2 regions of the Streptomyces sp. NPDC004435 genome follow, and region 1 is predicted to be linked to the other one. Evidence: riboswitches for the same ligand, from Rfam matches in the RefSeq annotation. Region 1 holds a riboswitch; the other holds the start of a gene.
The links. Region 1 has a riboswitch for S-adenosylmethionine ahead of thrC (threonine synthase). Riboswitches for the same ligand answer to the same signal wherever they lie in the genome.

Region 1 (14,694 bases):
GTCGCGAAGTACGCCGAGATGTAGCCCTTGTCGAAGCGCATGCCCTCGGTGAGCTCGAGCTCCAGACCGAAGGTCTGCGACTCCTCGACGGTGATGACGCCTTCCTTGCCGACCTTGTCCATGGCCTCGGCGATGAGCTCGCCGATCTGGGTGTCGGCGGCGGAGATGGAGGCGGTGGAGGCGATCTGCTCCTTCGTCTCGACCTCCTTCGCCTGGTCGAGCAGGGCGCCGGAGACGGCCTCGACGGCCTTCTCGATGCCGCGCTTGAGGGCCATCGGGTTGGCACCGGCGGCGACGTTGCGGAGGCCCTCGCGGACGAGCGCCTGGGCGAGGACGGTGGCGGTGGTCGTACCGTCGCCGGCGACGTCGTCCGTCTTCTTGGCGACTTCCTTGACCAGCTCGGCGCCGATCTTCTCGTACGGGTCCTCGAGCTCGATCTCCTTGGCGATGGAGACACCATCGTTGGTGATCGTGGGGGCGCCCCACTTCTTCTCGAGGACGACGTTGCGACCCTTGGGGCCGAGGGTGACCTTGACGGCGTCAGCGAGCTGGTTCATGCCGCGCTCGAGACCGCGCCGGGCCTCCTCGTCGAACGCGATGATCTTGGCCATGTGAAGTGGTCCTCCCGGACATGGGGTGGATAACGCTCCAGGACCGCGCCGACGCCCGCGACGGACGGCCTCCGCACTCCGCGTGGTTCCTTGCCCCACACGGCCGGCGGCCTCGTCATGCCCGGTCCTCGTAGCACTCTCACCTTCCGAGTGCTAACGCCAATGATTAGCACTCGACCCATGCGAGTGCAAGCGACTCTCAAGGATCAGACCCGTCGGCGGCAGGTGTCCGGGAACGCGTGAGGGGCCCGCATCCCCCGGGGGATGCGGGCCCCTCGACGACGAGACGTCGGTGGCCGATCGCGCCGCGCCTCAGGCGGTCACCTTGACCATGTCCGCCTGCGGACCCTTCTGACCCTGCGAGATCTCGAACTCGACTCGCTGGCCCTCTTCGAGGCTGCGGTACCCATCCATCTGGATGGCGCTGTAGTGGACGAAAACATCCGCACCACCGTCGACCGCGATGAAGCCGTAGCCCTTCTCCGCGTTGAACCACTTGACGGTGCCCTGAGCCATGCCTAACTCCCCTATTACGTACTGGCCCTTGAGCGGATCCGCACTTCACGAACCCGGGTCAGAACCTGCGCCGGAACGCGTCGACCGCCGCTGAATGTATCTGTCCAACTGCCCTCTGCAACAGGGCAATCCACCGGGAATTCTCGGCGGAGCGGAAAGGGGAATCCGGAAGAAATACTTGAATTGCGGGGCAAGTCGGGCCGGGCGAAAGGCACATAAGGGGCAGAGTGTGCGCGCTTTCCGGCCGCCGGTTGTCGCATTCTTGTCAGGTCCCGGGCCGGGCTCATATGCGCCTGGCATGAGCGGCGGAGGGGACTTCCCCAACTCTACCGCGCTCAACCATGCAGAATTGCCCCCTCCGCTTTCTCTCGCGGAAGGGGCAATTCAGTGAGGACGGGCAGGGCTCGGGTCGAGCCCGGGGAGATCAGCAGCCGCCGGCGACCGCGGGGATGATCGAGACGCCCGCGCCGTCCGGGGTGGCGGTCTCCAGGCCCTGCTCGAAGCGGACGTCGTCGTCGTTCACGTAGACGTTCACGAAGCGGCGCAGCTTGCCCTGGTCGTCCAGGACGCGGGCGGCGATGCCAGTGTGGTTCTTCTCCAGGTCGGCGATGACCTCGGCGAGGGTCGCGCCCTCGGCGGCGACCTCGGACTGCCCGCCGGTGTAGGTGCGGAGGATGGTGGGGATGCGGACGTTCACGGCCATGGTGTCTTCGGGACCTTTCAGTGGGCCAGGCCCGCGTCGCGGAACGCGTCCAGGCTCGGGCGGATGGTGGCGGTCGCCTGAGAGCTGTCGGCCACGGCGTCCAGGGTCTTGAGGCCGTCGCCGGTGTTGAGGACGACGGTGGTGAGGTTCGGGTCGATGACGCCGTTCTCGACGAGCTTGCGCGTCACGCCGACGGTCACGCCGCCCGCGGTCTCCGCGAAGACGCCCTCGGTCCGGGCGAGCAGCTTGATCGCGTCCACGACCTGCTCGTCGTTCACGTCCTCCACGGCGCCGCCGGTGCGGCGGGCGATGTCGAGGACGTAGGGGCCGTCGGCCGGGTTGCCGATCGCGAGGGACTTGGCGATGGTGTTCGGCTTCTGCGGGCGGACCACGTCGTGCCCGGCCTTGAAGGCGGCGGAGACCGGCGAGCAGCCCTCGGCCTGGGCGCCGAAGATCTTGTACGGCTTGTCCTCGACCAGGCCCAGCTTGATGAGCTCCTGGAGCCCCTTGTCGATCTTGGTGAGCTGGGAGCCGGAGGCGATCGGGATGACGAGCTGGTCCGGGATGACCCAGCCGAGCTGCTCGCAGATCTCGTACGCGAGCGTCTTGGAGCCCTCGCCGTAGTACGGGCGGAGGTTGACGTTGACGAAGCCCCAGCCCTCGCCGAGCGGGTCGCCGATGAGCTCCGAGCAGAAGCGGTTGACGTCGTCGTAGTTGCCCTCGATGGCGACCAGGTCACCGCCGTAGACACCGGCCATGACGACCTTGCCCTGCTCCAGGTCGTGCGGGATGAAGACGCAGGAGCGGAAGCCGGCGCGGGCGGCGGCGGCGCCGACGGCGCCGGCCAGGTTGCCGGTGGAGGAGCAGGAGAGGGTGGTGAAGCCGAAGGCGCGGGCGGCCTCGATGGCCTGCGCGACGACCCGGTCCTTGAAGGAGTGGGTCGGGTTGCCGGAGTCGTCCTTGACGAAGAGCTTGCCGGGGGCGACGCCGAGCTCGCGGGCGAGGTTGTCGGCCTTGATCAGCGGGGTCCAGCCGGGGTTCAGGTTCGGCTTCTCGGCGACGTCGGCCGGGACGGGCAGCAGGGGCGCGTACCGCCAGATGTTCGCGGGGCCGGCCTCGATCCGCTTGCGCAGTTCCTCGGGGTCGCTCGCCGGGAGGTCGTAGGCCACTTCGAGAGGGCCGAAACACAGCTCACAGGCGAAGATCGGGCCGAGGGCGAAGACCTCTCCGCACTCCCGGCAGGAAAGCCCGGACGCGGGACCGAGGTCGACGGTGGTGGCGGGAGCGGCAGTCTGTACAGACATGGAGGGGAGGCCCTTTCTCCTCATCTTCCTCATGGCGCATTTCGCCACGAGACGGATTTGGCACCTTCCCTAGCCGGGGGCCTCGCTGGCGCAAGACAAACCGACTGGAGGGTTGCCGGGGCTTCAACGGGCCGTATCCCTCTGCCCCTCTGGATGAGCGGTATTCGATTGTGAGACGCGGGTGGCACCCCGACATGCATCGGGCGTCCGCGTTGTTCAAGACTGTAACCGAAGGCTTCGAAGGTGGAGACGGTCGTCCGATCCGCGAGATGGAGATCACGTTGCTGGAAGAAGTGGAGCGCTGGCTGACCCGGCGGTCCTGGTCCGTGTCCGACCGGCCGCTGGAGCGGGTGCTCGCCGCCAAACGGGGGACGTCGGTCAGCGTGGTGCTGCCCGCGCTCAACGAGGAGGCGACCGTCGGGGACATCGTCAGCGTGATCCGGCGCGAGCTGATGACCGACGCGGTGCCGCTGGTGGACGAGCTGATGGTGATCGACTCGGGTTCCACGGACCGCACCGCCGAGGTCGCGGCGGCGGCCGGCGCACGGGTGGTCGCGCGGGACGACATACTCCCCCGGATCCCGGCGGTCCCGGGCAAGGGCGAGGTGCTGTGGCGGTCACTCATGGTGACCAGCGGGGACGTGGTGTGCTTCGTCGACGCGGACCTGCGGGACTTCTCGGCCGACTTCGTCACCGGGATCGTGGGCCCGCTGCTCACCGACCCGGAGGTGGACCTCGTCAAGGCCATGTACGACCGCCCCTTCGGTGACACCCCTGGTCAGGGCGGCCGGGTGACCGAACTGGTGGCCCGCCCGCTGCTCAATCTGCACTGGCCGCGGCTGGCCGGCTTCGTCCAGCCGCTGGGCGGGGAGTACGCGGCGCGGCGCTCGCTGCTCGAACGGCTGCCCTTCCCGGTCGGTTACGGAGTGGAGCTGGGGCTCCTGGTGGACGCGCTGCACACGGTGGGCCTGGACGCGCTGGCGCAGGTGGACGTGGGGGTGCGCAAGCACCGGCATCAGGACGGGCAGGCGCTGGGCCGGATGGCGGCGGCGATCTACCGGACGGCGCAGCTGCGGCTCTCCCGGGGCCAGCTCGTCCGCCCCCGGCTGACCCAGTTCGAGCGGGGCGCGTCGGGCTTCGAGCCGCGGACGTACGCGGTGGACACCGAGGAGCGTCCGCCGATGGCCGAGATCACGGAGTACGCGCACCGCCGCGTGGCGTAACACCCCAGAATCGTACGCTTTGCATACATTGCCCTTTTATGCGATTCGTACGATCTCACCCCTCCCGCGTGGCCCGGGTGCTCGCGGCGGGCCTGCTCGCCGCGGGCCCGCTCGCGGCGGCGGCCGGACCGGCCGCCGCGGACGTCGTCGAACCCTTCGGGCAGCGGTACCAGGAGTCCCTGTACGGGGACTTCAGCACGATCGGCAACACCGTCACGGTCTGCCCGGTGGCCCCCGCCGACCTGGCCGCCCGGTGCGCCGCCGCCACGAGGGGCGAGGGCTCCGACACCGCCGACACCTTCGTGATGCGCCGGTCCGACACCGACGGCGGCGGCGACGCCTACGGCTCCAGCACCGCCCGGGTCCGGATCCCCGAGGGCGCCGAGGTGGCCTACGCCCGGCTCTACTGGGGCGGCAACGACGGCACCTACCGGGGCCCGAGCGGGGCGCCGCTGAAGCGCTGCGACAGCTCCGGCGCCGATGCGGACCCCTCTCCCGGGGACCCGGCGACGACGACCCCGCGGCTCACGGTCGGCGCGAGGGCGGCCGTGCCGGTCGCGATCGACAGCATGGTCGTGGACCCGCCCGACATCGGCGGGCCGCACTACTACACGGGCGAGTCCGACGTGACCGCCGCCTTCGCGGGCGTCTCGGGGACGGGCGCGCCGGTGGAGGTCGGCGTGGGCGGGGTGTGGGCGCCCGCAGGGAAGGGCTGCGTCGCCGGCTGGTCCCTGACCGTCGTCCACCGCTTCCCCGGCCCCGACCCGGCGGAGGCGCCGGAGCGGCGCAGCGTCCACGTCCACGGCGGGCACGTGATCCAGCGCCCGGCCTCCCCCGCGACGACGGTCACGGTGGACGGCTTCCACCGCTCCCCGGGCAGGGCGCGGGCGGGCGTGACGGCGTACGAGGGCGACCGGAACACGCCCGGCGACAGGTTCCTGGTGGGCGGGAAGAGCGTCACCGGGGCCCGCACGGGCTCCACCGACAACTTCTTCGCCGGTGAGGACGACGGCGCGGTCTCCCCGGACCTGACCGACAACCTCTCCCTCGACGCGAAGCGGTTCGACGTCCCGGAGGGCGCCGTCCCGGCGGGCGCCACCTCGGCGGAGCTGACCTTCTCCACCAGCGGCGACACCTACGTGCCCGCCGGCCTCGCCTTCTCGGTGCCGGTGCCGGACCTGGAGGTCACCGGGACGGCGAAGCCGCGCACGGTGAAGCCGGGCGACACCCTCACGTACACGATCACCGCGAAGAACGTCAGCGGGATCGACCACCCGGCGGTCTCCTTCGCCGACGACCTGACCGGCGCCCTCGACGACGCCGACTACGCGGGCGACGCGAAGGCGGACCTCGGCGAGGTGGCGTACGGGAAGCCGCGGATCGGCTGGACCGGTGCCCTCCCGGCCGGGAGGACGGTGACCCTGACGTACTCGGTGAAGGTGAGGGACCCGGCCACCGGCGACGGGAAGCTCCGCACCGCGGTCGCGGTGCGCTCGCCGCGCTCGAACTGCGGCGGGGGCGGCGAGGGCAGCGAGGATCCGGCGTGCGCGGTGACCCGGGCGGTGGAGCTCCCGGACCCGGCACCGTCCACCCCGTCCGCGTCTCCGTCAACCCCGTCCACCCCTTCCCCGTCCACCCCGCCCCGGTCCACGCCGACCCCGTCCGGGGATGCGGCCCCCTCCACCCCGACGCCGGCCGGGGACACGGACCCGGCCGCCCCGGGGGCCGGACCCTCGAAGCGGCCCACCGCGGAACCCACCGACCCGGCCCCCTCGCCCTCCGTGACCACCGCCGTCGCCCCGGCTCCCGGACCGGGGCACGGCGGCGGCGCGGGCGGGACCGGCGGGGGCGGCGGCTCGATGGCCGAGACCGGCGGGGGCGGCGAGCGGCTGTGGCTGCTCGGCGCGCTCGCGGTGGTCCTCGCGGCGACGGGCCTGGTCGCGAAGGCGGCGATGCGCGGCCGGCGGATCCGTTAGGACGCCGGCGGCCGTGCGTATCCGGCCGACCGCCGACCGTATACGTACGTTTGAGCGTTTACGTGACGGGCTAGGTTCGCCACATGGTTTCGGTACTGGTGGCATCCAACCGAGGGCCCGTCTCGTACACGCTCGGTGACGACGGCGCGCTCTCCTCCCGCAGGGGCGGCGGCGGCCTCGTGTCCGGCCTGAGCGCCGTGGACTCCGAGGACAGCCTCTGGGTGTGCGCGGCACTCGGCGACGGCGACCGCGAGGCCGTCCGGCGCGGCGTCGCCGAGCCCGGCGTGCGGATGCTGGACATCGACCCCGAGGTGTACGCCGACGCGTACAACGGCATCGCCAACTCGGTGCTGTGGTTCCTCCACCACCACCTGTACGACATCCCCCGCGAGCCCGTCTTCGACGCCGCCTTCCGGCGCCGCTGGGAGGCGTACCGCGCCTACAACCGCGCCTTCGCCGAGGCCCTGGCCGCCGAGGCCGCCGAGGGCGCGGCGGTCCTGGTGCAGGACTACCACCTGGCGCTCGTGCCCGGCATGCTCCGCGAGCTCCGCCCCGACCTGCGGATCGGCCACTTCACGCACACGCCGTGGGTGTCGTCGGCATACCTGCGGATGGTGCCGGACGACATCGTCGAGGAGCTGCTCTGGGGCATGCTCGGCGCCGACGAGCTCGGTTTCCACACCTGGTCATGGGCCTCGTCCTTCATCAGCTGCTGCTCCCAGCGGGACGACGCCACGGGCACGGCCCAGGGTGTCTGGCCGAGCGGCGACCCCTGGCGCGGGGTGGAGTGGCGCCGCCACGGCGTCGGCAAGGGCCGCACCCGGGTCCAGGTGTACGCGCTCGGGGTCGACGGCGACGACCTGCGCGCGCTCGCCCACCGGCCCGAGGTGGACGACCGGCTGGCCCGGCTCCGCGAGGAGGTCGGCGGCCGGAAGACCATCGTCCGCGTCGACCGCACCGAGCTGTCCAAGAACATCCTGCGCGGCCTGCTGGCCTACCGGGAGCTCCTCGTCACGCACCCGGAGTGGCGCGAGGAGGTCGTCCACCTGGCCTCCGCCTACCCCTCCCGGCAGGACCTGGAGACGTACCGGGCGTACACGGCCTCCGTCGAGGCGCTGGCCCAGGAGATCAACGAGGAGTTCGGCACGCCGGACTGGCAGCCGGTGCTGGTCTCCGTCGAGGACGACTTCACCCGCTCCCTCGCCGCCTACCGCCTCGCGGACGTGGCCCTGGTGAACCCGGTCAGGGACGGCATGAACCTGGTGGCGAAGGAGATACCCGTGGTCTCCGACGCGGGCTGCGCGCTCGTCCTGTCGACCGGCGCGGGCGCCCACCGGGAGCTGGGCCAGGACGCCCTCACCGTCGACCCCTTCGACGTCTCGGCGACCGCCGAGGCCCTCCACACGGCCCTGAGCATGCCGGCGGACGAGCGGTCCGAGCGCACCAAGCGCCTGGCCGCCGCCGCCACCGCCCTCCCCCCGCAGCGCTGGTTCCTCGACCAACTCGCGGCCCTGCGGGAGCCGGCGGACTAGGGCGTGTTTCGAAAGTAGCGCCGTCCGCCCGGAGGGCGGGCCCCGCGGCGTCTGGTGCGTGCGATCGCAAGGCGGAGGGTCGTCCTCGTACCGGGCGTACTCGGACGACCCCGACAACGCGGCTGGGGGTGCCCCCTCTGGGGGAGTGCGTGCCAGGCGTCGCGGGGCAGGCGGGACTTTCGAAACACGCCCTAGGGCCGGTCGGCGGCGGCGCGCTCGCCCCGCTCGCGGCCCCAGGCCGCGAGCGGTTCCAGGGCGTCGTTGAGGCGCAGGCCGTCCTTGGTGAGGGCGTACTCGACGCGCGGCGGAACCTCCTCGTAGGAGACGCGGCGGACGATCCCGTCCGCCTCCATCTCCCTCAGGTGCGAGGCGAGGACCTTCTCCGTGATGCCCGGCACCATCCGGCGCAGCTCGCCGAAGCGCCGCTCCGTGCCCTCGTGGAGGGCCCAGAGGATGAGCACCTTCCACTTGCCGCCGATCACCGCCATCGCGGTGTCGATGCCGCAGACGTGTTCCCCGTCGGCCTCCGGCCGGTTCGGCGTCGCCATCCCTCACCCTCCTGACCTGCTCGCTCACTTCAGGGTAACCACCCACTCCGAAGTGGGTACTTGAGCGCTCAACGGCCCGGTCGCAGGCTGGACCCATGAACACGACGACCTCGACGAACGCGCAGAAGACCCCCGTCACCCTCCTCGGCCTCGGCGCGATGGGCACCGCCCTCGCCCGCACCTGGCTCGCCGCCGGGCACCCGCTCACCGTCTGGAACCGCACCCCCGGCCGCGCGGAGGCGCTGGCCCCCGAGGGCGCGAAGGTCGCGGACAGCGCGGCCGAGGCGGTGGCGGCGAGCACCCTCGTCATCGCCTGTCTCCTCGACGACGCCTCGGTGGGCACCGCCCTGGACGGCGTCGACCTGACCGGCAAGGACCTGGTGAACCTGACCACCGGCACCCCCGCCGAGGCCCGGGCCCGCGCCGCGTGGGCCGAGGAGCGCGGCGCGCGCTACCTGGACGGCGGCATCATGGCCGTCCCGCCGATGGTCGGGGTCCCGGAGGCCGGCGGCTACGTCTTCTACAGCGGCTCGCGGCAGCTGTTCGACCTGCACCGGGCGACCCTCGCGGTGCCCGTGGGCACCACCTACGTCGGCGAGGACGCGGGCTTCGCGGCCCTGCACGACGTGGCCCTGCTCAGCGCCATGTACGGGATGTTCGCCGGGGCCACGCACGCCTTCGCCCTGATCCGGCGGGAGAACATCGACCCGGTGGCGTTCGCCCCGCTGCTCGGCGACTGGATCAAGGCGATGGTCGACCCGTCGGTCGGGCAGACGGCCCACCAGCTGGTGAGCGGCGATTTCACCACGGACGTGGTCTCCAACCTGGCGATGCAGGTGGCCGGCGCGAAGACCCTGCTGACCACCGCCGAGGAACAGGGCGTCAGCCCGGAGCTGATCCGCCCCCAGTTCGACCTGATGCGCCGCCTCCTCGCCACGAGCACCGGCAAGGAGGACCTGACGGGCACGGTGGACCTGCTCCTCAAGTGACCCGCAAGCGATCCGAAAGCGATCCGAAAGCGATCCGCCCCGAGCGGGCACGAGAGGGGCCGCCCGGGTCCTCCCGGGCACCGCGCGCGGGAGGTGGCCGTGCGGCGGGGGTTCAGTCCTCTCGTACCGCTACCGCCTCGGCCAGCCCCGCGAGGAGGGCGACCACGCCCGCCGGGCCGTTCACCGCGAGGTCGGCGCGCTCGGCGAGTTCCGGGACCTCGGAGGAGCCGGAGCAGACCAGCAGGCCGGGCAGCCCCTCGCCGCGCAGCTTCTCCACGGCGGCGAAGGCCGGCAGGTCGCCCAGGTCGTCGCCCGCGTAGAGCACGGACCCGGCGCCCCGCTCCCGTACGAACTCCGCCAGCGCGACCCCCTTGTCCATGCCGGGGGGACGCAGTTCCAGGACCAGTCTGCCGGGCTCCAGGACCAGGCCGTGTGCGGCGGCCAGGTCGCCCAGCGGGCCCTTCAGGGCCTCGAAGGCGCCCTGCGGGTCCCGGGCCCTGCGGGTGTGGACGGCGACCGCGCGCCCCTTCTCCTCGATCCAGACGCCGGGCCAGGCGCCGTGCCGGTCGAGGAAGCCGGGGAGTTCGGCCCGGACCGAGGCGACCCCGGGGTGCGGGGCGGCGGCGGTGACGGTGCCGGTGGCGGCGTCCCAGCGCTCGGCGCCGTAGTGGCCGAGGACGGTGAGCCGGCCGAGGCCGGGCACACCGGCGAGGCCGCCGTGGCGGACGGCGACCCCGGCGGGGCGGCCGGTCACGATGACGACGGCGGCGACGTGCGGGGCGAGCGCGGCGAGCGCGGGGACGGCGCCCGGGTGGGCGCGGGCCTGCTCGGGGTCGGGGACGATCTCGGCGAGCGTCCCGTCGAAGTCGAGGGCGACGACGGCCTCTGAGGGGCGCGCGAGGAGCGCGTCCAGGCCGTCGCGGCCGGTGGGTGTGGCCGGGTGCGGAAGGCTGCTGACCATACCGCCGACCCTACCGACGCGGGCGGCGCCCGTCAGCGTGGCCGGACTCACCCGTGGAAGCGGGCTCCGCCGGGTTCACCGCCTCCGCCGCTTCTCCTCGCGGACCCGGCGCAGCCGGTTGACCGTGACGGGGTCGTGGGCGAGGGCGCGCGGGTCGTCGAGGAGGGCGTTGAGGAGCTGGTAGTAGCGGGTCGGCGAGAGGCCGAGGCCCTCGCGGACGGCCCGCTCCTTGGCGCCGGGGCCGGGCCAGGAGCGGCGCTCGACGGCGAGCACGGCCCGCTCCCGCTCGCCGAGGCCACCGCCTCCGGCGGGACCGTCGCCCTCTGCGCCGAGGCTGCTGTCGTGGCCCGGACCGGCGTCCTCCCCGCGGAGGCCGCCGTCGTCGCCCGGACCGGCATCGTGGCCCGGACCGCCGCCGTCCGCCGTCTCTTCGCTCATACGGTCAACCTATTACTCGGCCGCCTCCGCCGTCGTCGCGGTGCGGGCGATGGAGGTGAGGACGTCGTCGGGGCGGCCGGCGGGCGTGACGGCCTTGCCGATCTCCTGCTTGATGGTCTCGCTGACCTTGGCCCAGGAGGTCTTGCCGACGGGCGGGAGCTGGGCGGTGGGCAGCGCCTTCAGGAACTCGCGCAGCCCCGCGTGCTCGCTCCCGGTCTCCATGCGGGCGGAGGCGCTGACGGTGACGGGCAGCAGGTCGTTGTCGCCGGCGAACTTCAGCACGTTCTCGTCGCTGAAGACGAAGTCGAGGAAGGTGCCGATCTCCTTGCGGTGGCCGTTCTGCTTGAAGCCCATGATCCAGTCGGCGACGCCCATGGTGGCCTTGGCCGGGCCGTCGACGCCGGGCAGCGGGGCCTGGCCGACCTTGACGCCCTGCTTGGCGGCCTCCTGGACGAGCGAGGGGTGGCCGTTGAGCATGCCGACCTCGCCGCGCGCGAAGGCGGCGAAGGCGGCCTTGCGGTTGAGCTTGCCGGGGGCGATGGGGCCGGTGAGGCCGGGGGCGACGAGCTTGTCCTTCAGCCAGGTGAAGGTCCTGGTGTTGGCCTCGGAGTCGATGGCGTACCGGTCGGACTCGTCGGTCCAGCCGCCCTCGCCGGCCAGCAGCCACATCAGGGACTCGGCCTGGGCCTCCTCCGGGCCGAGGGGGAGCGCGAAGGGGGTGCGGACGCCCTCGTCCTTGAGCTTCCTCGCGGCCTCGGCGAGCTCGTCCCAGGTGGTGGGCGCCTCGATGCCGGCCTTCTCGAAGAGCTCGGCGTTGTAGAAGAGGGGGCGGGTGGAGGCGACGAACGGCAGCCCGTACTGGGTGCGGCCGTTCTCGCCGGCCTCGGCGAGCGCCGGGACGAAGTTGGCCTGCACCGGGATGGTGAGGAGTTCGTCGGCGGAGTAGAGCTGCCCGGCGGCGGCGTAGTCGGCGTAGGCGCCGATCTGGGCGACGTCGGGGGCCTGGCCGGCCTTCACCATCTCGGCGACCTTGCGGTCGACGTCGTCCCAGGACTCGACCTGGACCTGGACCTTGATCCCCGGGTGGCCGGCCTGGAAGGCGGCGACGAGGTCGTCCCAGTACTTATTGGTGGTGTTGCCGCCGGTGAGGTCGTAGTCGGCGGCGACCAGGCGCAGGGTCACGTCCCCGCCGTCACCGCCGAGGGTGCCGCAGCCCGCGACCGTGGCGGTCAGTCCCAGTGCGGCGGCGGCCGCGGTCAGTCCAAGGAATCGTCGCCGCTCCACGGCTTCATCCACCTTTTGCTCGTCGTTGAGCAGCAGTGAGCTGCATGTACATCGGGGTGAGGGCCGAAAGTCTCTCCGATACCCGAACAAGAGGTCTACACCAGTCCGGTATCACTTCCGCAACTCCGGGGGGACCTTCGCCACAAACCCCCCACACCCTGGGGCCCGAATTTGTATCCGAGCGCAACAATCCTCGGCAGTGGACTAGACCTTTTGGGTGGTCGCGGGCGAGACTGTTCTCCGTGAGACACGTCATCGCCCTGGATGTGGGCGGCACCGGCATGAAGGCCGCCCTCGTCGGGGCGGACGGCACCCTGCTCCACGAGGCCCGCCGCGCCACCGGGCGCCGACGCGGCCCCGACGCCGTGGTGGAGACCATCCTCGGCTTCGCCGAAGAGCTCCGCGCCCTCGGCCAGGAGCGGTACGGCGAGCCCGCCGCTGCCGCCGGGGTCGCCGTCCCCGGCATCGTCGACGCCGAGAACGGCATCGCCGTCTACGCCGCCAACCTCGGCTGGCGCGACGTCCCCCTGCGCGCCCTCCTCAGCGCCCGGCTCGACGGCGTCCCCGTCGCCCTCGGCCACGACGTCCGCACCGGCGGCCTCGCCGAGGGCCGCATCGGCGCGGGCCACGGCGCCGACCGCTTCCTCTTCGTGCCCCTCGGCACCGGCATCGCCGGCGCCATCGGCATCGGCGACCGCATCGAGGCCGGCGCCCACGGCTACGCCGGCGAGATCGGCCACATCGTCGTCCGCCCCGGCGGCACCGACTGCGCCTGCGGCCAGCGCGGCTGCCTGGAGCGGTACGCCTCCGCCTCCGCCGTCTCCCTCGCCTGGGCCGAGGCGTCCGGCGACCCCGAGGCGGACGCCGCCGACTGCGCCAAGGCGGTCGAGTCCGGCGACCCCGTAGCCCTGCAGGTCTGGCAGGACGCGGTGGACGCCCTCGCCGACGGCCTGGTCACCGCCCTCACCCTGCTGGACCCGCGCACCCTCGTCATCGGTGGCGGTCTCGCCGAGGCCGGGGAAACCTTGTTCACACCCCTTCGGGCCGCGGTGGAGGCACGCGTGACCTTCCAGAAGCTGCCCGCCATCGTCCCGGCGGCCCTCGGGGACACCGCCGGATGCCTGGGCGCGGGCCTCCTCGCCTGGGACCTGCTCGCCGACCAGCGCACCACCGACCCGGAGGTTTCCGCCTGATGTCCGATCACAAGGTTCTCGCCGGCGCACGCGTCGTGCTGCCCACCGGGATCGTCGAGAACGGACGCGTGATCGTCGACGGCGGCCGGATCGCGGGCTCCGCCCCGGAGGACGCCCCCGTCCTGGACCTCACCGGCCACTGGCTCGTGCCCGGCTTCGTCGACATGCACAACCACGGCGGCGGCGGCGCCTCCTTCACCTCCGGCACCGTCGAGGACGTCCTCAAGGGCGTCCACACCCACCGGCTGCACGGCACCACCACCGTCGTCGCCTCCTTCGTCACCGGCGACATGGACTTCCTCACCGCCCGGGCCGGGCTGCTCTCCGAGCTCGCCGAGCAGGGCGAGATCGCCGGCCTCCACTTCGAGGGCCCGTTCATCTCCCCGTGCCGCAAGGGCGCCCACGACGAGACCCTGCTGCGCGACCCGCACCCGGCCGAGGTCCTCAAGCTGATCGACGCCGCCCGCGGCCGGGCCAAGATGGTCACCCTCGCCACCGAGCTGCCCGGCGGCCTCGACTCCGTACGCCTCCTCGCCGAGCACGGCGTCATCGCCGCCATCGGCCACACCGACGCCAGCTACGAGCAGACCGTCGAGGCCATCGACGCCGGCGCCACCGTCGCCACCCACCTGTACAACGCGATGCCCGCCCTCGGCCACCGCGCGCCCGGCCCGATCGCCGCGCTCCTGGAGGACGAGCGGATCACCGTCGAGCTCATCAACGACGGCACCCACCTCCACCCGGCCGCCCTGGAGCTCGCCTTCCACCACGCCGGCCCCGAGCGCGTCGCCTTCATCACCGACGCCATGGACGCGGCCGGCTTCGGCGACGGGCGCTACATGCTCGGCCCGCTGGAGGTCGAGGTGAAGGACAGCGTGGCCCGCCTCGTCGAAGGCGGCTCCATCGCCGGCTCCACCCTCACCCTGGACCGCGCCTTCAAGCGCGCCGCCACCGTCGACGGCCTCCCCGTCGAGTCCGTCGTCCAGGCCATCTCCGCCAACCCGGCCCGCCTCCTCGGCGTCTACGACCGGGTCGGCTCCCTGGAGCCCGGCAAGGACGCCGACATGGTCGTCCTCGACGCCGACTTCGACGTGAAGGGCGTCATGCGCAAGGGCGAGTGGATCGTCGCCCCCCAGGGCATCCCCGTCCGGGTACCGCAGACCGCCTGATCAGGCCGAAAGGGGACGGCGATCGGGCCGAGGGCTGGGCCGATCGCCGTTCCTTTGGCATGATCGCGCCTGTCTCCACAGGTCTTACCGGAAGTACGGGGGTGGACAGGTGATCCTCACGGTCACCCTCAACACGGCGCTCGGCCTCACCCACGAGGTCCCCGCCCTCGTCCCGCACACCAGCCACCGCGTCGGCCACGGCGCCGAGCGGCCCGGCGGCAGAGGCGTCGACGTGGCCCGGGTGCTC
Region 2 (14,694 bases), on a different contig from region 1:
GATCACCGCGATCGTCCTCATCAAGACCAGCGTGGACCGCATCCCCGAGATCGCGGAGTCGATCGCCGCGCTCGAGAACGTCAGCGAGGTCTTCTCGGTGACCGGTACGTACGACCTCATCGCGATGGTCCGGGTGCCGCGCCACGACGACCTGGCCGAGGTCATCCCCGGCCGGATCAGCAAGATCCCGGGCGTCGAGGGCACCGACACGCACGTCGCCTTCCGCACCTACTCGCAGCACGACCTGGAGGCGGCCTTCGCCATCGGCCTGGAGTCCTGATCCAGGACGACGTGCCGCCGCGACGCCCGGATGAAGGAATCCTCATCCGGGCTTCATCCAGGGGCGCGCCTTCCCGCCCCACCCTGGCGCCATGTCCTTCACCCCTGGAGGCGGCCTTCGCCATCGGCCTGGAGTCCTGATCCAGGACGACGTGCCGCCGCGACGCCCGGATGAAGGAATCCTCATCCGGGCTTCATCCAGGGGCGCGCCTTCCCGCCCCACCCTGGCGCCATGTCCTTCACCCACCGCATGGCCGGACTCGTCGCCGTGGTCGCCGTCCCGCTCGGCATCGCCGCGACCAGCTACGCGCTGACCGACGAACCGGCGGCGCCGCGGGTCCCGCCCGCCGTGCACCTCTCCACCACGCCGCCCCCCAGCGGGTCCGCCACGCCGCCGCCCACCGGCACCGCGCCGACGGCCCCCACCTCCCCACCGACGCCGTCGTCGCCGTCGCCGTCGGCCTCGTCGGCCGGCTCGACGCCGCCGCCCTCCGACTCCGTCGTGCCCGGACCCTCCACCACGGGCGACGACGACGATGACGATCACGAGTGAAGCGCACCGAACACCGTCTCTCCGCCCGCGTCCGCATCCTGCTGTGGCTGCTGCTCGTCATGGCGGTCGCGCTGGCCGCGGTCGCCGTGGTCACCCGCACCCTGCTGCTGCGGGACGCCGACCACCGCATCAACCAGCTGCTCACCCAGGAGACCGGGGAGTTCGCCACCTTCGTGACCCAGGGCGTCGACCCGGAGACCGGCCGGAGCTTCACCGATCCCGAGGCGCTGCTGCGGGTCTTCCTCCACCGCCAGTACTCCGACCCGGACGAGGAACTCCTCGGCCTGGTCGGCACCGGCGGACCCGGCCCGATGGTCGTGCGGCAGTCCCGTGAGATACCGAGCGCCCTCCCGCTCCACCTCGACCGTCCCGCGCTCGACGCCATCGCCGCCGCCCCCGAGCCCTCGGGCCGCATCGAGCGGAAGCAGGGCGAGGTGCGGTGGGCGAAGGTGCCGATCGAGACCGGCGGTCCGCCGTCGGCCTTCGTCGTCGCCTTCCACGCCGACCGGCAGCAGGCCATCGCCGACGAGGCGTTCCGCATCCTGCTCGCCATATCCGGGGTGGCGCTGCTGCTGACCACCGGCATCGGCTGGGTGGTCGCGGGCCGCATCCTCGCCCCCGTACGGGTGGTGCGGACGACCGCCGCGGAGCTGACCGAGCGGGACCTCACCCAGCGGATCCCGGTGCAGGGCAAGGACGACATCGCCGCGCTCGCCGAGACCTTCAACGCGATGCTCGACCGGCTGGAGCGGGCCTTCGCGGGCCAGCGGCAGTTCGTGGACGACGCCGGGCACGAGCTGCGGACCCCGATCACCATCGTCCGCGGCCATCTGGAGCTGATGGGCGACGACCCGGCCGAGCGGGCCGAGACCGTCCGCCTCGTCACCGACGAGCTGGACCGGATGAGCCGGATCGTGGAGGACCTGCTGCTGCTCGCCAAGGCCGAACGGCCCGACTTCGTGCGGACCGAGCCGGTGCAGCTGGCCGAGCTGACCGCCGACGTCTTCGTGAAGGCCCGGACGCTGGGCGACCGCGACTGGGTGCTCGACGGGGTGGCCGACCGGGAGGCGTCGCTCGACGCCCAGCGGATCACCCAGGCGATGGTGCAGCTGGCGCAGAACGCGGTCCAGCACACCGTGCCGGGCACGCGGATCGCGATCGGCTCGCGGACCGGGGGCGGGCGGATCGAGCTGTACGTGGCGGACCGGGGCCCGGGCGTGCAGGAGGCGGACGCCGCCGTGATCTTCGAGCGGTTCCGGCGGGGCACCGCCCGGCGCGGGGCACGCACCAGCGGCGCCGGGCTCGGGCTGGCCATCGTCCGGGCGATCGCCGAGGGGCACCGGGGCGGCTCCGTCGAGCTGCGGCCGACCGAGGGCGGCGGCGCCACTTTCGTACTTGTCTTCGAGGAGTGAATCCTCGGTCTGTCAGAGGAGAGACCATGAACCGCGTCCTGATCGCCGAGGACGAGGAGCGCATCGCCTCCTTCGTGGAGAAGGGCCTCCGCGCGAACGGCTTCACCACCTCCGTCGCCGCCGACGGCGACACCGCGCTCGCCTGGGCGCTCACCGGAGGCTTCGACCTGATGGTGCTGGACATCGGGCTGCCCGGCCGGGACGGCTTCACCGTCCTGCGGGAGCTGCGCGAGGCCCGGGTGACCCTGCCCGTCCTCGTCCTGACCGCCCGTGACTCGGTCCGGGACACCGTGGCCGGCCTGGAGGGCGGCGCCGACGACTGGATGACCAAGCCCTTCCGCTTCGAGGAGCTGTTGGCCCGGATCCGGCTGCGGCTGCGGACCGCCGCCCGCGCCCCCGAGGTGACCGTGCTCCGCAGCGGCGACCTCGGCCTGGACCTGCGCACCCGGCGGGCCCGCTCCGGAGACCGGACGGTGGACCTGACCGCCCGTGAGTTCGTGCTCCTGGAACTCTTCCTGCGCCACCCGGGGCAGGTGCTCTCCCGGGAGCAGATCCTCTCCCACGTGTGGGGGTACGACTTCGACCCCGGCTCCAACATCGTGGACGTCTACGTCCGCGCGCTGCGGAAGAAGCTGGGCGCGCAGCGGCTCGAGACGGTCCGGGGGATGGGGTACCGGATGCCGTGACGCTCCCGGCCGGGGACGTGTGGCGGGGCACGTGCCGACGGGGGTGCCGGGGTGCGTGGCCGCGCGTGCCGGGTGCGTGACCGGACCCGGCCGGAGGGCGTGGCGGCGCGTGTGCCGGGGTGCGTGACCTGACCCGGCCGGAAGGCGTGGCCGCGTGCGCCGGGGTGCGTGACCGGGTGCGTGAACCTTCCTTCATGGAGGGCTCATCGAGGGCTCACCGGCCGCCCCGAGGGTGGATCACGTGAACCTCTCCCTCCGACAGACGGTGTGGCTCTGCCTCGCGCTCAGCGCCTGCGCGGTGCTCGCCGTCCCCGGCACCGCCCCCGGCCTGGGCGGCGAGGCCCGGCTGACCCTGGCCGTGTTCGCCCTCGCGACCTGCGCCTGGATCGCCGCCCCCGTCGACGACACCTACATCGCGCTGGGCGCCGGGCTCGCCCTGACCGTCACCGGGGTGCTCAGCGCCGACACCCTCTTCGCCACCCTCGGTGACGCCACCGTCTGGCTGCTGATCTGCGCCTTCGTCCTCGCGGCCGCGGTGACCCGGACCGGGCTCGCGGGCCGCGCGGCCGCCTTCCTCGTCACCGGGGCCCGGTCCGTGCGCCAGCTGGTCCACCTCACCACCGCCGCACTGGTCGTCACCGCCTTCGCCGTCCCCGCGACCTCGGGGCGGGCCGCGCTGGCCCTGCCGGTCTTCCTCGCCCTCGCCCGCTCCCTCGCCGAGCGGCGCCGGCTCGTGGTGATGCTGGCCCTGCTCTTCCCCACCGTCATCCTGCTGTCGGCCGTCGCCACCCTGATCGGCGCCGGCGCCCACCTCATCACCGTCGGGGTGCTCCTGGAGCAGACCGGCGAGTCCATCGGCTTCGCCCGCTGGCTGGTCCTCGGCCTGCCGCTCGCGGTGGTCTCCTCCCATCTCGCGGCGGAGGCGGTGCTGCTCACCTCCACCCGGCGCGAGGACCGGCGCGGCCCCGTACGGATCACCCTCGGCGCGCTCCAGGAGCACTCCGCCACCCCGGTGTCGGGCCCGCTCTCCCCGCCCGAGCAGCGCTGCCTGCTGCTGCTGTGCACGGTCGTCGTGCTGTGGTGCGCCGAACCGCTGCACGGGGTCTCGCCCGCCGTCGTCGCGCTGATCGGCGCGGTGGTGGCCTCCTCCCCCGCGCTCGGCACCGTCCGGATGAAGGACGGGCTGCGGTCGGTGCCCTGGCCGATGCTGCTCTTCATGGCGGCGACCACCGCGATGGGCGTCGCCCTGGTCGACTCCGGCGCGGCCGGCTGGCTGGTCGGCGGGATGCCGGGCGGGGTCCCCCCGTGGGCCTTCCTCACCGTGGTCGTCGTCGTGAGCACCGCCGCCCATCTGGTGCTCCAGTCCCGCTCGGCCCGCTCCTCGGTCCTGGTGCCGCTGGTCGTGGCCGCGGCGGTCGGCGCCGGGGTCGACCCGGTGGCCGCGGCGCTCGCCTCCACCGCCGCGGCGGGCTTCTGCCACACGCTGCCGGCCTCCGCGAAGCCGGTCGCCCTCTTCGCCGAACCCCCGGACGGCGTCCCCACCTTCACCCCGCGCGACCTGCTGCGGCTCTCCGCCGTGCTCGCCCCGCTCAGCGCCGTCCTGGTGCTGCTCTTCGCCCTGTTCGTCTGGCCGCTGCTCGGCGTGCCCGTCCTTCTGGAGTCCCAGCCGTGAGCCTTCACATCGCCGTCGCCCCCAGCGGTTTCAAGGAGTCCCTCTCCGCCCCCGAGGCCGCCGAGGCCATCGCCGAGGGGTTGCGCCGGGTCCGCCCGGACGCCGTCGTCGACCTGATCCCGCTGGTCGACGGCGGCGAGGGCACCGCGCGGGCGCTGGCGGCCGCGACCGGGGGCAGGCTGCTGCCCCGGATCGCGACCGGCCCCGTCGGCGCCCCGGTCCGCACCCACTTCGCGCTTCTCGACCACTCCTCCGCGGTGGTCGAGATGGCGGCCGTCGCGGGCCTGTCCCTGGTGCCGGCCGACCGCCGCGACCCGGGGTCCACCACCACCTACGGGGTGGGCGAACTGGTCCGGGCGGCACTGGACGCCGGCGCCCGCCGCATCCTCGTCGGCTGTGGCGACTCCGGCACCTCGGACGGCGGAGCGGGTGCGCTCCAGGCCCTCGGCGCCCGGCTCCTGGACTCCGAGGGAGTCGAACTCCCCTCCGGGGGTGCCGCGTTGACCCGGCTGGACCGGATCGACCCGGCCGGGCTCGACCCGCGGCTGGCCGGCACCGAACTGCTCGTGGCCTGCAATCCGTACAACGTGCTCTGCGGCGAGCGGGGCGTGGCCCGGGTCTTCGGCCCGCAGAAGGGCGCGGGTCCGGAGCGGGTCGAGGAGCTGGCGGCGGCCCTGGACCGCTGGGCCGCCCTGCTCGTACGGGACCTCGGCGCGCCCGCCGGACTCGCCACGGCCCCGGGGTCCGGGGCCTCGGGCGGGCTCGGCGCCGGACTCGCCGCGCTCGGCGCCCGGCTGCTCCCCCGCTTCGAGGTGCTGCTCGACCACGTCGACCTGGACGCCCGGCTGGCCCGCGCCGATCTGGTGATCACCGCGGAGGGCGCGCTGGACGGGCAGACCGTGCGGGGCAAGGTCCCGGCCGAGGTGGCGCGCCGGGCCAAGGCCCACGGGGTGCCGGTCCTGGCGCTGGCCGGGACGCTCGGGCAGGGCGCCCACGAGGTGCGGGCGGTCGGGGTCGACGCCTACGGTTCGATCCTGCCCGCGCCGGTGGCGCTGCCCGAAGCACTCGACCGGGGCGGCGAGTTCCTGGCGGACGCGGCCGAGCGGGCGCTGCGGATGGTGCTGGTCGGCACCCGGCTCGCGGCCTGAACCCCGGCGCTCAGCCGCGGTCGGGCACGCAGCGGCCGTCCTCGGTGCGGTACTTCCACTGGGCGCCGTCGCGGACGAGCTCCTTCACGGCGCCGACGAACCGCTCGACGTGCTCGTCCGGCGTGCCGGCGCCGAAGCTGACGCGGATCGCGTTGAGGGACCGCTCGCCGGGGGCGGCCGGCTCCGGGGCGCCGCACTCGCCCGGGTCCTGGGCGTCGGAGCCGAGCAGGGTGCGGACGAGCGGGTGGGCGCAGAAGAGGCCGTCGCGGACGCCGATGCCGTACTCGGCGGAGAGGGCGGCGGCGAAGTGGGAGCTGTTCCAGCCGTCGACGACGAAGGAGATGACGCCGACCCGGGGGGCGTCGTCGCCGAAGAGGGAGAGAACGCGGACCTCGGGGACCTCGGCGAGGCCGGAGCGGACGGTGTCGATGAGGTGCCGCTCGCGGGCGACCAGGGTGTCGAAGCCGGCCTCGGTCAGCGCCTTGCAGGCGGAGGCGATGGAGTAGACGCCGATGACGTTCGGGGAGCCGGCCTCGTGGCGGGCCGCGGTGGTGTGCCACTCGACGTCCACGCCGCCGTCGGCGCGGCGGGCCACGGTGCGGGAGGCGCCGCCGCCGGCCAGGTACGGCTCGGCGGCCCGGAGCCAGTCGGCACGTCCGGCGAGGACGCCGGAGCCGAAGGGCGCGTAGAGCTTGTGCCCGGAGAAGGCGACCCAGTCCACGTCCAGTTCGCGCACGGAGACCGGGTGGTGCGGGGCGAGCTGGGCGGCGTCGAGGACGATCCGGGCGCCGTGCGCGTGGGCGGCGGCGGCCAGTTCGCGGACCGGCCACAGCTCGCCGGTCACGTTGGACGCGCCGGTGACGCAGACGAGGGCGGGACCGTAAGGGTCCCGGTCGGCGAGGGCGCGCTCCAGGGTCTCGACGGCCTGCCCGGGCGTGCGGGGGGCGTTGAGGTAGGTGACCTGGGCGTCGCGCCAGGGCAGCAGGGAGGCGTGGTGCTCGGTCTCGAAGACGAAGACCTGGCAGTCGGCGGGGACCACCTGGGCGAGGAGGTTGAGCGAGTCGGTGGTGGAGCGGGTGAAGACGACCTGGTCGTCCTCGCGGCAGTCGAGGAACTCGGCGACGGTGACGCGGCTCTGCTCGAAGAGGTCGGTGGAGAGCTGGGAGAGGTAGCCGGCGCCGCGGTGGACGCTGCCGTAGTACGGGGCGTAGGCGGCGACGTCGTCCCAGACCCGCTGGAGGGCGGGGGCGCTGGCGGCGTAGTCGAGGGCCGCGTAGGTCACCTCGCCGCCGGTGACGAGCGGGACGGTGACGTCGCGGCCGAGGACGGCCAGCGGGGCGGTGCAGCAGGCGTCGGCGGAGTCGGCGGCGGTGACGTCGGAGGTGGTGACGGCGGCGTTCGGGCGTGCGGACATGGCGGTATCTCCCGGCAGGACAAGGCGAGTGGCGTGAAGGACCCGCGGGCGGCGTCGCCAGGACGCCCGCCGTGTACGGGTGTTGACCTCGACGCGCGGCGAGAAGGGTGCCGTGCGGAGGTGGGAGGAAGGGGCCGGAGGCCCTAACGCATTCGCTTGCTCACGAGACCGCTCCCTCGAGGACCAGGACCCCAGGGATGGCGCAGGGGTCCGCGCTTGCCGAGGACCTTGCTGTCCACGGCCTGGTCTTCACCCGGGGCACCCCGCCACGGACGGAGGGTTGCCGGACAGCCAGCCGGGGCTTGAGGGCTGTCGCTCATGACCTGTTGCCGAACGTATGCCACCGCTCGCGGTCCGCGCAACCCCGTCCGTATTTCGGAACGGGTGTCTCGCGGACCGCGCGGCGGGGCCGTCACGCGTTGCTGGCGGTGATCCAGCGGTCGAGGGCCGTGCGGGCGGCGCCAGAGTCGATGGACTCGGCGGCCCGTGCCATGCCGGCCCGCAGCTGCTCCGCGAGGGTGCCCTCGCCGGGCTCCAGCGCGGTGAGCGCCGCCGCCGCGTTGAGCAGCACCGCGTCCCGTACCGGCCCGGTCTCGCCGGCGAGGAGGCGGCGGGCGACGTCGGCGTTGTACGAGGCGTCGGCGCCGCGCAGGGCCTCCAGGGGCGCGTAGTCGAGGCCGACGTCCTTCGGGTCGAAGACCTCCTCGCGCACCGAGCCGTCCCGGACCACCCAGACCCGGGAGGTGCCGGTGATGGTCAGCTCGTCGAGGCCGTCGTCGCCGCGGAAGACCAGCGCCGAGTTGCCGCGCTCGGCGAAGACGCCGGCGACGATCGGCGCCATCCGGGGGTCGGCGACGCCGACGGCCTGGGCCTTGACCCGGGCCGGGTTGGTGAGCGGGCCGAGCACGTTGAAGGTGGTGCGGATGCCGAGCTGGCCGCGGGCGGCGGCGACGTGCCGCAGCGAGGGGTGGAAGCGCACCGCGAAGCAGATGGTGATGCCGGCTTCCTCGGCGACCTCGGCGACCCGCTGCGGGGTGAGGCCGAGGTTGATGCCGAGCTTCTCCAGGACGTCGGAGGAGCCGGAGGCGGAGGACGCGGCCCGGTTGCCGTGCTTGACGACCTTGGTGCCGGTGCCGGCGACGACGATGGAGGCCATCGTGGAGATGTTGACGGTCTTGGCGCCGTCGCCGCCGGTGCCGACGATGTCGACGGCCGGTCCCGCCACCTCGATGGTGTTGGCGTGCGCGTACATGGTCCGGACGAGTCCGCTGATCTCCTCGACGGTCTCGCCCTTGGCCCGGAGCGCCACCATGAAGCCGGCGATCTGGGCGTCGGTCGCCTCGCCGCTCATGATGAGGTCCATCGCCCAGGCGGTGTCGTCGGCGGAGAGGTCCTTCCCCTCCAGGAGGCCGTTCAGGAGGACGGGCCAGGAGCGGCCCGCCGTGGTCGGTCCTCCAGCGGGGGTCACAGCGCTCATGGCAGCTCCTGATGATCGTGCGTCGGATACGGGGTCCAGCCTATCGATCCACGGGTACGGCAAAGAGCCCCGTCCATCGAATGGACGGGGCTCTCGCCGTGGCGACCTGCTCAGGAGGTCAGGAGGTCTCAGTGGTGGCCGTGGCCGCTCTGGATCTCCTTGTACTCGTCGAGCGTGGGCTTGGCGATCTGGTTGTCGTCGCCGTAGTAGCCCTTGTTGAGCTTGACCCGGAGCTTCTCGACCGCGCCGATCTTCCGCTCCACGCCGTTCTCGTCGACGGCCGGCGGCAGCTCGGCGGGCTGGTACTGCTCGTGCGCGGTGAGCTTGTACAGCTCGCCCTGGCTGAGCGGCTCGTGGATCTCGACGAACTCACCGTGCGGCAGGCGCTTGATGATGCCGGACTCGCGCCCGTGCAGCACCTTGTCCTTGTCCCGGCGCTGGAGGCCGAGGCAGATCCGCTTGGTGACGATGAACGCGATGACCGGGCCGACGAAGAAGAAGATCCGCACGAACCAGGTGATCGAGTTGATCGACAGGTGGAAGTGGGTCGCCCAGAGGTCGTTTCCACCACCCACGAGCATGATCATGTACGCGGTGATCCAGGCGACACCGAAGGCGGTGCGCGTCGGAGCGTTGCGCGGGCGCTGCGCGATGTGGTGCTCGCGCTTGTCGCCGGTGATCCAGGACTCGATGAACGGGTAGACCGCGATCGCCGCGAGGACCAGCGGGAAGATCACCAGCGGGATGAACACGCCCAGGACGAGCGTGTGGCCCCAGAGGTTGATCTCCCAGCCCGGCATGACACGGATCAGACCCTCGGCGAAGCCCATGTACCAGTCGGGCTGGGCGCCGGTGGACACCTGGTCCGGGCGGTACGGGCCGAGGGCCCAGATCGGGTTGATCGAGGCGATCGCCGCGATGACCGTGATCACGCCGAAGACCAGGAAGAAGAAGCCTCCGGCCTTGGCCATGTACACGGGGAGCAGCGGCATGCCGACGACGTTCTTGTTCGTCCGGCCGGGGCCCTCGAAGTGCGTGTGCTTGTGGACGAACACCAGGATCAGGTGCGCGACCACCAGGCCCAGCATGATGCCGGGGAGCAGCAGCACGTGCGCCGAGTAGAACCGGGCCACGAAGTCGCCGCCGGGGAACTCGCCGCCGAAGAGGAACATCGACAGGTAGGTGCCGACGATCGGCACCGACAGGATCGCGCCCTGCATGAAGCGGACACCGGTGCCGGAGAGCAGGTCGTCCGGGAGCGAGTAACCGGTGAAGCCGGTGAACATGCCCAGGAAGAACAGCAGGAAGCCGAACAGCCAGTTGATCTCACGCGGCTTGCGGAAGGCGCCCGTGAAGAAGACGCGCATCATGTGCACGAACATGCCGGCGAGGAAGATCAGCGCCGCCCAGTGGTGGATCTGCCGGATGAGCAGACCACCGCGCACCTCGAACGAGATGTGCATGGTCGAGTTGAACGCCTCGGACATCAGCTGTCCCTGGAGCGGGACGTATGGTCCGGCGTACTCCACCTCGTTCATCGACGGGTGGAAGAACAGCGTCAGGTAGACGCCCGTCAGGATGATGATGAGGAAGCTGTAGAGGCAGATCTCGCCCAGCATGAAGGACCAGTGGTCCGGGAAGATCTTCCGCATGTTGGCCTTGGCCAGCGTGTAGATCCCCAGGCGACCGTCGGCCCAGTCGGCGATCCGCTCACCGGCGGGCGCCTTCTTCTCCGTGTTGGTCACAGTGCTCATCCGCGCTCCCAGAAAGAGGGACCGACGGGCTCGTCGAAGTCGCCGTGCGCTTCGAGGAAGCCCTCGTCGTTCACGCCGATCCGCAGCTGCGGGAGCGCGTGACCGGCCGGGCCGAAGATGACTCGCGCGCCGTCGGACAGGTCGAAGGTGGACTGGTGGCACGGGCAGAGCACGTGGTGGGTCTGCTGCTCGTACAGCGAGATCGGGCAGCCGACGTGGGTGCAGATCTTCGAGAAGGCGACGATGCCCTCGTGCGACCACTCGAGCTCGCGCTTGTCCTTGATGTCCTCCGGCTGGATCCGGACGATCATCAGGGCGGCCTTGGCGATCTCCACCTGGAAGTGGTGGTCGTGCTCGGAGAGGCCCTCGGGCATCGCGAAGGTCAGCGAGCCGACGGCCACGTCCTCGGGACGCAGCGGCTCGTGCGTGTTCATGTTGATGAGCAGCTTGCCCTTGGCCCACAGCGTGGTGCGGAGCTTCCGCTCGGGCAGCGGGCCCATGTCACGCAGCAGCACGATGCCGGAGAGCGGCACCATGGCCAGCGCGCCGAACAGGGTGTTGCGGATGAGCTTGCGGCGGCCCATGCCGGACTCGGCGGCGCCGGCCGCGAAGTCCGCCATGACCTTCGCCTTGACCTCGGGCGACGCCTCCATCGGGTGGCGCTCGTCCGCGACCTCGACGTCGGACATCAGGGTGCGGGCCCAGTGGACCGCTCCCGCGCCGATGAAGAAGAGGGCGAGACCGAGCGTCCAGCCCAGCGCGAAGTTGAGCGCGGACACGTGGCCGAAGGGCCAGATGTACACGTTCTTGTCGACCGGGAAGATCACGTACGAGGCGATGAAGCCGACGGTGGCCAGCATCGACAGCACGAACATGAAGGCGACGGCGCGCTCGGACCGGCGGGCGGCCCGCTCGTCGATGTCCTGGATGCGCGGCTTGTGGGGCGGAAGGCCCGGGTCGACGAACGGGTTGTCCGCGACCTTCACCGCGCCGTGCGCGGTGTCCTGCCCTGCCGGCAGGTTCTCTTCTGGAATCTCTTGGCTACTCATGACTTCTTGGCCTTAGCGGTGTGGGCCGCGACCCAGATGGCAACTGCGATCAGTGCGCCCAGACCGAAGACCCAGGCGAACAGGCCCTCGGAGACGGGGCCGAGGCCACCGAGCGAGAGGCCGCCCGGGCTGACGGTCTTGTCGCCGTTGACGGCCTGGACGTACGCGATGATGTCCTTCTTCTCCTTCTCCGGCATGGTCGTGTCCGGGAAGGAAGGCATGTTCTGCGGGCCGGTCTGCATGGCCTCGTAGAGATGCTTCGGGCTGACGCCGTCGAGGCTCGGGGCGTACTTGCCGTGGGTCAGGGCGCCGCCCTCACCGGTGAAGGCGTGGCACTGCGCGCAGTTGGTGCGCCACAGCTGGCCACCGTTGGCGACATCGGCACCCGCGGGGTCGTACTGGCCCTGCTTCGGCGTGGTCGGGCCGGCTCCGAGGGAGGCCACGTACGCCGCGAGCTGGTCGATCTCGGCCTGCGTGTAGATGACCTTCTTCTTCGGGACCTGGGCGCCCGGCTGCTGCGCCGGCATGCGGCCGGTGCCGACCTGGAAGTCCACGGAGGCGGAGCCCACGCCGACGAGGGACGGGCCGTCAGAGGTGCCCTGACCGCCGGTTCCGTGGCAGCTGGCGCAGCCGACGGAGTAGAGCTTCTTGCCCTCCTCGATGGCGAGGGACTGGGCGGTTTCATCGGCCTTCGCCGTGCCCGCGGGCGCGAACGCGGCGTACAGCCCCCCCGTGGCCGCCAGCGCGAGAAGTAGGACGACGACCGCCGCCAGCGGATGGCGTCGTCGTGCGGAGAGCTTTTTCACGGATTACCCCGGTGTCAGGATCTTCTGCGTCGATGCTTGCTGGATGTCGGTCCGCCGCGACGGGCGGTGACCGACTACTTGATCATGTAGATCGTGGCGAAGAGGCCGATCCAGACGACATCGACGAAGTGCCAGTAGTAGGACACGACGATGGCGGCGGTTGCCTGCTCGTGAGTGAACCTCTTGGCGGCGTACGTCCGGCCGAGGACCAGCAGGAAGGCGATGAGACCGCCCAGCACGTGCAGGCCGTGGAAGCCGGTGGTCAGGTAGAACACCGTGCCGTACGGGTCGGACGAGAGCGAGAGGCCCTCGTGCTTGACCAGCTCGGTGTACTCCAGGACCTGGCCGCCGATGAAGATCGCACCCATCACGAACGTGATGATGAACCACGTCCGGAGCTTCTTCACGTCACCGCGCTCCGCGGCGAAGACGCCGAGCTGGCAGGTGAGCGAGGAGAGCACCAGGATCGTGGTGTTGGTCGCCGCGAACGGAAAGTTCAAGGCGTCGGCCTTTTCCGTCCAGAACTCGGGACCGGTCACCGATCGCAGGGTGAAGTACATCGCGAAGAGGGCCGCGAAGAACATCAGCTCGGAACTCAGCCAGATGATGGTTCCGACGCTGGTGAGGTTCGGTCGATTGACCGACGGGTGCGCGTGCCCGGTATCTACTGTCGTTACTGTCGCCACGACCGACATTATGTCGGTCGCTTATCCCGCCCTCACTCCGGGGGGTGCCGTTCGGAGTGTCAGGGGGGTGTGTCCAGCCCGAACGGCCCATCGCGCGGGCCTCCCGGCACCCTTCGAACAGGTGTTGAACGGGTGTTGACGGGGTGTGGAGCGGAGTAGCATCCCGCGCACCGGTCGAGGACGACCGGCCCGCCTTCCGGACGGAGGAACGATGCAGTCGAGTGCCACGGTCCTGGTCTACAGCGACGACGCGAACACCCGGGAGCAGGTCCGGCTCGCCGCCGGGCGGCGGCCCGCCGCGGACGTGCCCCCGGTGCGGTTCGTGGAGTGCGCGACGCTCCCGGCCGTGCTGAAGCACCTTGACGAGGGCGGGATCGACGTCTGCGTGCTGGACGGCGAGGCCGTCCCGGCGGGCGGCATGGGCGTCTGCCGGCAGATCAAGGACGAGGTCTTCCGCTGCCCGCCGGTCCTGCTGCTCATCGGCCGCCCGCAGGACGCCTGGCTGGCCACCTGGAGCCGCGCGGACGCCGCGGTCACCCTTCCGGTGGAACCGGTCGAGTTCGCGGCGTCCCTGGCCGCCCTGCTCCGCACGCGCCTCTCGATCGCCTCCTGAGGGTGATCGGTCGGCCTCCGGTCAGAGCGCGGGCCGGAGGCGGGCCTTGGTGACCTCGGTGGCCGAGGGGTCGCCCTTCTCGGCCACCAGGGCGCTGCCCCGGCGCCACTTCTCCCACTCCATGTTCCAGTCGCCGAAGCCGTTGCCGAAGGTGTCCATCAGCTCGCCGTAGCTGTTGACGGTCCGGACGATGTCGCCGGGGCGGACGGTCTCGTAGAACCAGGCGGCGTTGCCGGTGGACATGCCCACGCAGCCGTGGCTGACGTTGGCGACGCCGTGGGAGCCGACGGACCAGGGGGCGGCGTGCACGTACTCGCCGCTCCAGGTGACCCGGGTGGCGTAGTAGACCGGCAGGTCGTACGACTCGGAGCTGCCCTCGGCGATGCCGATGCTGGTGCCGCGCATCCGGACGTAGTACTCCTTGCCGAGCACCACTTTGATCCCGTTACGGGTGGAGAAGCCCGGTTTCCCGGTGGTCACCGGAATGGTGTTGATCACTTCTCCGTTGCGCCGGACCGTCATGTAGTGGGTCGAGGCGTCCGCGACGGCCTCGACGCGGTCGCCGATCTTCAGCCGCAGCGGGGTGGACGGGCCGCCGTAGAGCTTGTCGCCGACCCGGAGGCCGTCGAGGTTGGCGGTGGCGGAGACGAGCGCGCCGGACGGCCAGTACTCCTTCGGGCGGAAGTGCAGCTTCTTGTCGTCCACCCAGTACCAGGAGCCCTCGACGGCGGGCGTGGAGCGGACCTTGAGGGCCCGTTCGACGACGGCGCGCGCGGCCCGGTCCTTCACGGGGAGGCTGAGGTCGGCGGTGATCGGCTGTCCGACGCCGTAGGTGCCCGCCTCCGGCCCGAAGGTGACGGTCAGGGCCCTTTTGGTCGGAGCTGTCTCGAAGGTGTACGTACGGGCGCCAGGGGCCCCGTCCTCGTCCTCCGTGGCCACTCTGACGGTGTAGCGGGTCCCGGCGGCCAGTGAGCCCGTGGAGCGCCAGGTACGCCCGTCCGCGGTGAGCTCGCCCGCGAGGTGGCGGCCGGCCGCGTCGGTCGCGGTGACGTCGGTGAGGCGCCCCTCGTCGCCCTTGGCGGTGATCTCCAGGGGCTTCTCGGGGTCGAGCCGGGTCCCGTCGGCCGCCGCGAAGGCGATCTGGT

Region 2: linked by a shared signal. The riboswitch ahead of ACFYT9_RS10795 (aminotransferase class V-fold PLP-dependent enzyme) and the one ahead of thrC (threonine synthase) in region 1 are both predicted to bind S-adenosylmethionine.

What each region holds. Positions count from the first base shown of each region.
Region 1 covers NZ_JBIAMB010000022.1:106,067-120,760, reverse strand. Annotated here, with positions in the region: gene groL (chaperonin GroEL) at 1-611, opposite strand, end outside; gene ACFYT9_RS32140 (cold-shock protein) at 924-1,127, opposite strand; gene ACFYT9_RS32135 (MoaD/ThiS family protein) at 1,552-1,830, opposite strand; gene thrC (threonine synthase) at 1,848-3,167, opposite strand; SAM riboswitch class I at 3,152-3,294, opposite strand; gene ACFYT9_RS32125 (glucosyl-3-phosphoglycerate synthase) at 3,416-4,357, shown strand; gene ACFYT9_RS32120 (hypothetical protein) at 4,396-6,333, shown strand; gene ACFYT9_RS32115 (trehalose-6-phosphate synthase) at 6,417-7,865, shown strand; gene ACFYT9_RS32110 (winged helix-turn-helix transcriptional regulator) at 8,057-8,413, opposite strand; gene ACFYT9_RS32105 (NAD(P)-dependent oxidoreductase) at 8,509-9,402, shown strand; gene otsB (trehalose-phosphatase) at 9,515-10,363, opposite strand; gene ACFYT9_RS32095 (DUF3263 domain-containing protein) at 10,439-10,801, opposite strand; gene ACFYT9_RS32090 (extracellular solute-binding protein) at 10,814-12,097, opposite strand; gene ACFYT9_RS32085 (ROK family protein) at 12,328-13,278, shown strand; gene nagA (N-acetylglucosamine-6-phosphate deacetylase) at 13,278-14,447, shown strand; gene ACFYT9_RS32075 (1-phosphofructokinase family hexose kinase) at 14,557-14,694, shown strand, end outside.
Region 2 covers NZ_JBIAMB010000005.1:149,579-164,272, forward strand. Annotated here, with positions in the region: gene ACFYT9_RS10760 (rhomboid family intramembrane serine protease) at 1-2, shown strand, start outside; gene ACFYT9_RS10765 (Lrp/AsnC family transcriptional regulator) at 1-280, shown strand, start outside; gene ACFYT9_RS10770 (small hydrophilic protein) at 512-832, shown strand; gene ACFYT9_RS10775 (sensor histidine kinase) at 892-2,244, shown strand; gene ACFYT9_RS10780 (response regulator transcription factor) at 2,271-2,930, shown strand; gene ACFYT9_RS10785 (SLC13 family permease) at 3,172-4,602, shown strand; partial or broken gene ACFYT9_RS10790 (glycerate kinase) at 4,557-5,800, shown strand; gene ACFYT9_RS10795 (aminotransferase class V-fold PLP-dependent enzyme) at 5,761-7,164, opposite strand; SAM riboswitch class IV at 7,372-7,488, opposite strand; gene trpD (anthranilate phosphoribosyltransferase) at 7,577-8,641, opposite strand; gene ACFYT9_RS10805 (cytochrome bc complex cytochrome b subunit) at 8,770-10,395, opposite strand; gene ACFYT9_RS10810 (Rieske 2Fe-2S domain-containing protein) at 10,392-11,444, opposite strand; gene ACFYT9_RS10815 (c-type cytochrome) at 11,441-12,250, opposite strand; gene ACFYT9_RS10820 (heme-copper oxidase subunit III) at 12,325-12,945, opposite strand; gene ACFYT9_RS10825 (hypothetical protein) at 13,148-13,549, shown strand; gene ACFYT9_RS10830 (Ig-like domain-containing protein) at 13,571-14,694, opposite strand, start outside.